2 regions of the Pseudofrankia saprophytica genome follow, and region 1 is predicted to be linked to the other one. Evidence: riboswitches for the same ligand, from Rfam matches in the RefSeq annotation. Region 1 holds a riboswitch; the other holds the start of a gene.

Region 1 (4,144 bases):
CCGACCGACGAGTACACGCACCTGGTCAGCCGGATGTCCGGGATGCCGATCTCCGTGGTGCGCTCGGCCGTGAAGGGAATCGCGCGCAGCCTCGCCGGCGCCGGCTCGGATGTCGGGTGCGCCCGCCCGACGGCCGCCGTCGAGAGCTGGCGGGACCCGGCGACCCGCGAGGGAAGCGCTGTGTGGACCCGGCGCGCCGAGGTGTTCGCGGTCCACGCGGCCGGCAACCACCCGGGAGTGCACTCGCTGTGGCCGGAGGCGCTGGCGCTCGGCTACCGGGTCGCCGTCCGGCCGTCGCGCCGCGAGCCGCTGACCCCGTACCGACTGATCACCGCGCTGCGCGACGCCGGCTTCGGCGCCGACCAGGTGGTGCTGCTGCCGACCGACCACACCGTCGCCGACGACATCCTGCGGGCGGCGGACCTGTCGATGGCCTACGGCGGCGACGAGGTGGTCCGCAAGTACGCCCATGACGGCACGGTGCTGCCACAGGGGCCGGGCCGGTCGAAGATCCTCGTCTCCGGCGGGGACTGGCGGCCACACCTGGACATGATCGTCGACTCGGTGGCCGACGAGGGCGGCACCGCGTGCGTGAACACGACCGCGGTCTACGTCGAGGGCGACCCGACCCCGCTCGCGAAGGCGCTGGCCGAGCGGCTGGCCGCGCTCCCGAGCCTGCCGCCGCAGGACGAGGCAGCGGTGCTGCCCACCCAGCCGATCGAGACGGCCCGCGCGGTGGAGAAGTACCTGCTCGACCACGCCGGTGACGCCACTGGGCGCCTCGGCGGCGACGGGATCGTCGACCCGCTGCCCGGCGGCGGCGCCGTGCTGCGCCCGGCCGTCTTCCAGGTGGACCGCGCCGACGCGCCGCAGACCGGCATCGAGCTGGGCTTCCCGTGCGTCTGGGTGGCGCCGTGGTCGGCGAAGGACGGCGCCGGGCCGCTGCGCGACACACTGGTGCTCACGGCGATCACCGAGGACGCCGGGCTGGTGGACCGGCTGGTCGACGACCCGTCGATCAGCAACGTCTACCTCGGCGACCACCCGACGTACTGGATGCGCCCGAACGTTCCGCACGACGGCTACCTCGGCGAGTTCCTGATGCGCACCAAGGCCGTCATCCGGGATTAGGCCTGCTCGATGCCAGCAGACGAACGGCGGCCGGCCGCCAGGCGAGACGCCTGGCGGCCGGATACGTCGTTGCTTGGCGAGCGGTTACGCCCAGCCCGGCATGGGGTAGCCGGCGGTGAGGTCGCGGACCTCGCCGGCGATCTGGGCGAGGACCGCCTCGTCGTCGTCCGCGGCGGCCTTGACGGCCTGGTCGATCCAGGCGGCGATCTGGCGCATCTGCCCGGGGCCCATGCCGCGGGTGGTGACCGCGGCGGTGCCGAGGCGCAGCCCGGACGGGTCGAACGGCTTGCGGGTGTCGTACGGGACGGTGTTGTAGTTCAGCTCGATGCCGGCCCGGTCGAGCGCCTTCGCGGCCGGCTTGCCGCCGATGCCCTTGCTGGTGAGGTCGACGAGGATCAGGTGGTTGTCGGTGCCGCCGGAAACCAGGTCGAAGCCGCGCTCGGTGAGCGCCTCGGCCAGCGCCGCCGCGTTCGCGACGATCTGGTGGGCATACGTCTGGAAGTCGGCCGTCGCCGCCTCGCGCAGCGCGACGGCGATCGCCGCGGTGGTGTGGTTGTGCGGGCCGCCCTGCAGGCCGGGGAAGACGGCCTTGTCGATCGCCGAGGCGTGGGCCGCGTCGGTCATCAGCATCGCGCCGCGCGGGCCGCGCAGCGTCTTGTGGGTCGTGGTCGAGATGACCGGTGCGTAGCCCACCGGCGACGGATGCGCGCCACCGGCGATCAGGCCCGCGATGTGCGCGATGTCGGCGGCCAGGACCGCGTCGACCTCGCGGGCGATCTCGGCGAACGCCGGGAAGTCGATCGTGCGCGGGATCGCGGTGCCACCGGCGAAGATGACCTTCGGGCGCTCGGCGAGCGCGAGCTGGCGGACCTCGTCCATGTCGACCCGGCCGGTGTCCTGGCGGACGTTGTAACGCACCGAGCGGAACCACTTGCCGGTCGCGGAGACCGACCAGCCGTGGGTGAGGTGGCCACCCATCGGCAGCGCCATGCCCATCACGGTGTCGCCCGGCTGCAGGAACGCCAGGTAGATGGCGAGGTTGGCCGGCGAGCCCGAGTATGGCTGGACATTGGCGTGCTCGACGCCGAACAGCGACTTGGCCCGCTCGATGGCCAGCGCCTCGATCGGGTCGATGAACTGCTGGCCCTCGTAGTACCGCTTGCCGACGTAGCCCTCGGAGTACTTGTTCGTCAGGATCGTGCCCGCCGCCTCGAGAACGGCGGTGGAGACGTAGTTCTCCGACGCGATCAGGCGGATCTTCTCGTACTGCCGCCGTGCCTCGGACTCGACCAGGTCAGCGATCTCCGGATCGGCGCTGACGAGGTGTTTGATGGCTGGCTCGTGCATGGGAGACCTCCAGGGATGTGGCTGCCCGGCCCGTCCGCGTCCACACGTCGCCGGTAGGTCGTCCGCATGGGCCGCCGACGGACGATGCGCACTGTGGGCAGGCGCTGTCCGCCGGTGACACCCAGGCGCACGGTGCCGTGCCGATCGGTCGCTCCCCGGTGGTTGATTCCACCCCAGCACGCCAGTCACGACTTGGCCTGAAGTCTAGCCGCCCGCCCCTGGCGAGCTTTCCACGCCCGGCGGGGGCACCGGACCGACGCGGTCAGGAGCGGTCGGAGCAGTCGGGAGCGGTCAGGGGCTGTCCGGCGGTCAGGAGCAGACGGTGCCGGGCTTGGGCGTGACCAGGTCGATCAGGTAGCGGTTGACGGCGTTGTGGACGCAGGTGCTGGGGCCCTCGTAGGCGCCGTGGGTGTAGGAGCGCCACGTCAGCAGGACGGCGTTCTCCAGCTGGCCGGCAAGCGAGCGTGCCTCCGGGTACGGCGTCGCCGGGTCGCCGGTGGTGCCGACCAGCAGGATCGGCGGCGAGCCCTCGGCCCGGAACGGCCCGGTGTAACGGTCGGCGGACGGGACCGGCCAGAAGGCACACGTCATGCCGCCGAGCGCCAGGGACGATCCGAAGCGCGGGGCCTCCCGGGAGAGATCGCGCACGAACCGCCGGAAGACGGCGAGGTCGGCTGGATAGGTCTGGTCGGCGCAGTTGATGGCGGTGTTCGCGTCGAAGGAGTTGTCGTACGTGCCGTCCTGGCGCCGTCCGGATCCCTGGTCCGCCAGCGACCGCAGCACGGAGCCGTCGTTGAACTCGTCGGCCAGCTCCAGGGCGACCGCGAGGATCGGCCACTGCTCCTCGCTGTAGAGCAGCTGGAGCACGGCCGTGATCGCGGTCGAGTCGTCGACCGGCCGGGTCCTGTCGGCGTCCTTGCCCTGTGCGTAGATCGGGTGCTTGGCGAGCCGGGCGATCAGCCGGTCGTAGGCGCCCCCGGGGTCGCCGTGGCCGAAGCCGCAGTTCGGGTCGCTCGCGCAGCTGGCGAGGAAGGCGTTGAAGGCCGCCTCGAAGCCCAGGGCCTGCAACCGGGTCTCCGCGAACGGACTGTTCGCGGACAGCCTCGGGTCGACCACCGCGTCGAGGACCATGGCGCGAATGTGGGTCGGGAACAGCTGGGCGTAGGTGGCGCCCAGCTCCGTGCCGTACGAGGCGCCGTAGGCGGTCAGCCGATCGTCACCGAGCGCGGCGCGCAGCACGTCGAGGTCGCGGGCCGCGAACTCGGTCGACAGGTACGGCAGCAGCGTCGCGCTCCAGCGCTCGCAGCCCCGCGCGACCAGCCGGTCCGACGCGGCGGTGTCCTCGAAGCCGGCCAGCACCTCGCCCTCCCGGGCGGGTGGCTGCCCGGCGGGCGCGGCCGTGGCGGGCGACGAGGACGGGCCGTGAGCCGGGCTGACGACGTCCGGGGAGACGGCCGTGGAGGAGCCCGAAGAGCCGCCCGGTAGCCGGTCGACGTCCTCGTCGATCTCCTCGCCGGCCCCGGCACCCGCACCGGCACCCGCGCCCGCGCCGGCTCCGGCGGCCCGGTGCGGAACGACGGCGCCGCCGGACAGCTCGCTGGCCTTCTGCCGGTCGGTGAGGCAGCGGACGGGCGCGCTCGCGCCGACACCCCGCTGGTCGAACCCG
Region 2 (4,144 bases), 5.9 Mb from region 1:
CGCGCAGGACGGGCGAGTCCTACACGGCCGCGCTTCGGCACTTCCGCCAGCCCTCCGAGGGAACCACCATGCCGAACACCAATCCCTTCCGAATCTCGGTCGCCCAGCTCGACGCGCCGACGGATCCGCGTGATGCCGAAGCGTTTCAACGGGTGGGCCACGACGTACGTCGTCTGATGACCGAGGCCCGCGATCAAGGCGCTCGCCTCATTCATTTCTGCGAGGGAGCACTCTGCTCGCCAAATAAGCGGATCCTGTCCAGCGATCCGACCACCATGGCCGACGCCGACTGGAGCCGCTTCGACTGGGCGGCCCAGCGCGGCCAGCTTGAGGCGATCAGGAAACACGCCGCGGCATTGCGGCTGTGGACAGTCGTCGGAGCCGTGCACCGACTCACCGAGCCACATCGTCCACACAACAGCCTTTACGTGATCGACGACCACGGCCATATCATCACCCGCTACGACGAACGGATGCTGTCCAACACCAAGGTCAGCTATTTGTACACACCCGGCATCAGTCCGATCACCTTCGACGTCGACGAGGTGCGGTTCGGGTGCGCGCTCGGCATGGAAAGCGTGTATCCGGAGCTGTTCGCCGAGTACGAGCGAGCCGACGTTCACTGCGTGTTGCTTTCCACCATGGACAATGGCACCACCTTCGGCCTGCAGACACAGGCGCATGCCAGCACCAACAGCTACTGGATCAGCTATGCCACGGTCGCCGTCGACGCGGCCGCCGCGCCGTCCGGAATCGCTGGGCCTGACGGTCACTGGGCGACCCGATGCGGACCGCACGCCACCTCGGCCATCGCCACCGTCGATATCGACCGCGAACATGAAAGCCTCGCGCGCCCCTGGCGCCGAACGGCCCGCGCCGGCAGGTACGCAACCGCGGTCGTCGACGACGATCCTCGAGCACAACGAAGCTCGCTCTAACACGAAGGTCTCGACGGGCGTGCCCGAAGCGTTTCGCCCATCCCGGGTAGACGCTTCGGGCGGGCGGCGCCGCCGCGGTGCGTGCCCTGACGCACCGGCGGCATCCTCCGCGCAGCCAGACGAAAGGCGAGGTCGCAGAAGCCCGTCGGCGAGTCCGGCCGTACTCCGGGCGCCGCCACGTTTCATTGTCGCCGATGCACGGATCGGGAGACGAGGCCCCAGCCGTTCCTTGTTTGTCCGACTTGCCGGTCGAGAACCATGCCGATCAGCAGCGCGAGCGGGTCATTGGTCAGCAGTTCGTCCGCCGCGTCGTTCTGGCTCAGGTGAAGTCCCACGTGAGTACGGTAGCCGGCCCTTGCGCGGCGGTCGCCTCGCCGCTGGCCAGATCACGGTGTTGTCGGTCAGCCACGTCCGTGAAAGGGCCACAGCAGGCCGCGACGGTGTCCGTCATCCGCCTTTCCCGCCGAGGACGGCCGCGGGCTGACGTGTGGCTGCTACATTTGCGCATGGCCGCTACTGGCGCGGGTGGATGACCACCGGGGAACGGCCGGAAGACCGTCGACGCCGACCGCCTGGGCCCGCGACGCGCAGATGACTCCGCGCGACGTGAGGACGGCCGATGGACCTGCGGTATGGCATGAACCCCCACCAGCAGCCGGCGACGGCCAACCCGGTCGACGACGCCAGCCCGCCGGTGCGGGTCCTGCACGGCCAGCCTTCCTACATCAACATGCTGGACGCGTTGGAGGCCTGGCAACTCGTCAGGGAGGCGGCCGATGCCCTGGGCCGGCCCGCGGCCGCCTCCTTCAAACATCTCTCACCCGCCGGTGCCGCACTCGCCGGGCCGCTCGACGAGACGATGACCGAGACCTACGGGCTCGGCGCGTCGCCGGTGGGGATGTTGACGAGCGCCTACGTGCGGGCCCGCGACACTGACCCGAAAAGCTCCTACGGCGACTTCGCCGCGGTTTCCGCCCCGGTCGACGCGGAGCTGGCCGTACTGCTGCGCCGACTGGTCTGCGACGGAATCGTCGCGCCCGGTTATGAGCCCGGGACCGTGGCGACCCTGTCCGCGAAGAAGAACGGCACGTTCCTGGTCCTGGAAGCCGACCCTGCCCACCGGCCGCCCGCCCGAGAGATCCGTGAGGTGCACGGGATGCGCTTCACCCAGACCTGGGACGACGCCGTGCCCAACCGGCAGACGCTGGCTGATGTCCGCGTCGGCACGGTGCCCGACCACGCCCTCGACGACCTGCTCCTTGGCCTGATCGTGGCCCGTCACACGCAGTCGAACTCGGTCGCCTACGTCCGAGGCGGGATGACGCTTGGCGTCGGCGCGGGCCAACAATCCCGGGTGGACTGCGTCCGCCTCGCCGGAGCGAAATCCGACACCTGGTGGCTACGCCGCCACCCCCGCGTCCGAGCGCTGCACATCGGCCAGAACCCGAAGATCCAAGATAGCATCAACGACGAGATTCAGTACCTCGACACTGGCGCCGCCGGTTCCGGCCTCCCACCCAGGCCTGGAGGGGCCCCGCCGTTGACCGCCCTGGAGCGCGCCCAGTGGCTGAGCCGGCTCGACGAGGTCAGCCTAGCTTCCGATGGCGCTCTGCCCTTCCCGGAAAACATCGTTCACGCCCGCCGTCACGGGGTGCGCTACGTGGCCGAACCCGGCGGATCAATCCGCTCCGCGGAGGTCATCGCCGCCTGTCACGATCAGGAGGTCGCCCTCGTCCACACCGGACTGCGCCTGTTCCGACACTGACGTTCTTTCGGTTTCCTCCAGCACCGAGTTCATGTCCCGACGGGACCGGTGCGAGCGCCCCACAGTTCCGCGATCCGTCCGTCGGCGACACGGATGACTTCGATGAGTTCTCCAGTGTTGTCGGTCAGCCGGGAGCGGATCATGGCGCGGTCGTCCTCGGCGACCAGGTCAACGACCTCCGTGCGCAGATCCGGTGCGGCTGTGCGCATGGCGAGCCACCGTTCCTTGACCATGCCGGGTCCACGGGACTGGAGCGGGTGACTGTAGAAGTCAGCGGTGAAGATCTCGTCGACCGCCGGTAGGTCGAGCGCGTTGAACGCCGCGTGCATGCGATGCGCCAGGCCCCGACTTGTCTGGGCCTTCGTCGGCCCGGCGGGTGCGCGGCCGGTGTCGTCCACGAGCGCCCGCGCCAGCGGCTCCAGCCGGCCGAAGGCTCGGGCCAGGCCGATGTGGTCGGCATAGTCGCGGGATTCGACGATCTGCCCGTCACGGACACGGACCACGAACACGCACGGCAGGGCGAACTCGCCGCGGTCGGCCATCCCGGTGTAGGTGAACTCCACGACGACCACCTCCGGATCCGCCGTCCGATGCACGGCCATCTCCGTCGGTGCGAACGACCGAACACCGGCTACTCGCCCGGCTGACCCGGCGAAGTGCTGGCGCAGCTCGGCACGAGTACGCAGCGGTTGATCACCCAACGGCGCAAACGGGTGCCGGACGTCGGTCCGCTCCCCGTACAGGCCGGCGAGCGCGTCGAGCTGACGCTCCCGCTCGTCCGGTGCGAGATCACCAGAAACCAGCCGGCTCACGCCGGCGGTGACCATGCGAACGATGTCGGCCGGGGCAGGTGTCGGTACCATCGAGCCTCCAAACGAAGTCGCGACTCCGCCAACAGTAGCGGAGTCTGGACTTCGTTTACAAGGGCGGCAGGGCCGGACCGGAGGTAGGTGAGAGCCGTGCGGAAGAACGCCGTCGCCAACCGCGAGCGCATCCTGGCCGCCGCCGAAGCGGTGTTCGGCGAGCACGGCGCGGCCGGCTCCACCGAGGACGTCGCACGCCGCGCCGAGGTCGGCATCGCGACCGTGTTCCGCCATTTCCCCACGAAGGCCGCGCTGGTGGAGGCGGCCCTGGTCCGCCACTTCGATCTGCTCAACGAGCGGGCATCCACCCTGGCTGCCCAATCCGACCCCGGACAGGCCTTCCGAGACCTGCTGCGAACCATGGTCGAGGGCGGGTCGACGAAGTTGACGCTCGCGTCCCAGATGCCGGATGGACAGTTCCCACCGAGCGTCCGCCAAGGGGCGGACAAGCTGCGCGCGACCGTCGAGGACCTCTTGGACCGCGCGGCGCGGTCAGGGGCGATCCGCCGGGACGTCGGGGCCGACGAGGTCTATCTCCTGGTCCGTGGACTCGCCCAGGCATCCGCCACCACGCCGAC

The links. Region 1 has a riboswitch for ZMP and ZTP ahead of FRCN3DRAFT_RS0229590 (serine hydroxymethyltransferase). Riboswitches for the same ligand answer to the same signal wherever they lie in the genome.
Region 2: linked by a shared signal. The riboswitch ahead of FRCN3DRAFT_RS0204860 (phosphoribosylaminoimidazolecarboxamide formyltransferase) and the one ahead of FRCN3DRAFT_RS0229590 (serine hydroxymethyltransferase) in region 1 are both predicted to bind ZMP and ZTP.

The regions. Positions count from the first base shown of each region.
Region 1 covers NZ_KI912266.1:7,029,150-7,033,293, forward strand. The annotation lists gene FRCN3DRAFT_RS0229585 (aldehyde dehydrogenase family protein) at 1-1,131, shown strand, start outside; gene FRCN3DRAFT_RS0229590 (serine hydroxymethyltransferase) at 1,216-2,478, opposite strand; ZMP/ZTP riboswitch at 2,591-2,677, opposite strand; gene FRCN3DRAFT_RS52040 (alpha/beta hydrolase) at 2,788-4,144, opposite strand, start outside.
Region 2 covers NZ_KI912266.1:1,107,253-1,111,396, forward strand. The annotation lists gene FRCN3DRAFT_RS0204855 (carbon-nitrogen hydrolase family protein) at 1-938, shown strand, start outside; partial or broken gene FRCN3DRAFT_RS57360 (HhH-GPD-type base excision DNA repair protein) at 1,178-1,273, opposite strand; ZMP/ZTP riboswitch at 1,441-1,523, shown strand; gene FRCN3DRAFT_RS0204860 (phosphoribosylaminoimidazolecarboxamide formyltransferase) at 1,558-2,703, shown strand; gene FRCN3DRAFT_RS0204865 (nuclear transport factor 2 family protein) at 2,733-3,566, opposite strand; gene FRCN3DRAFT_RS0204870 (TetR/AcrR family transcriptional regulator) at 3,663-4,144, shown strand, end outside.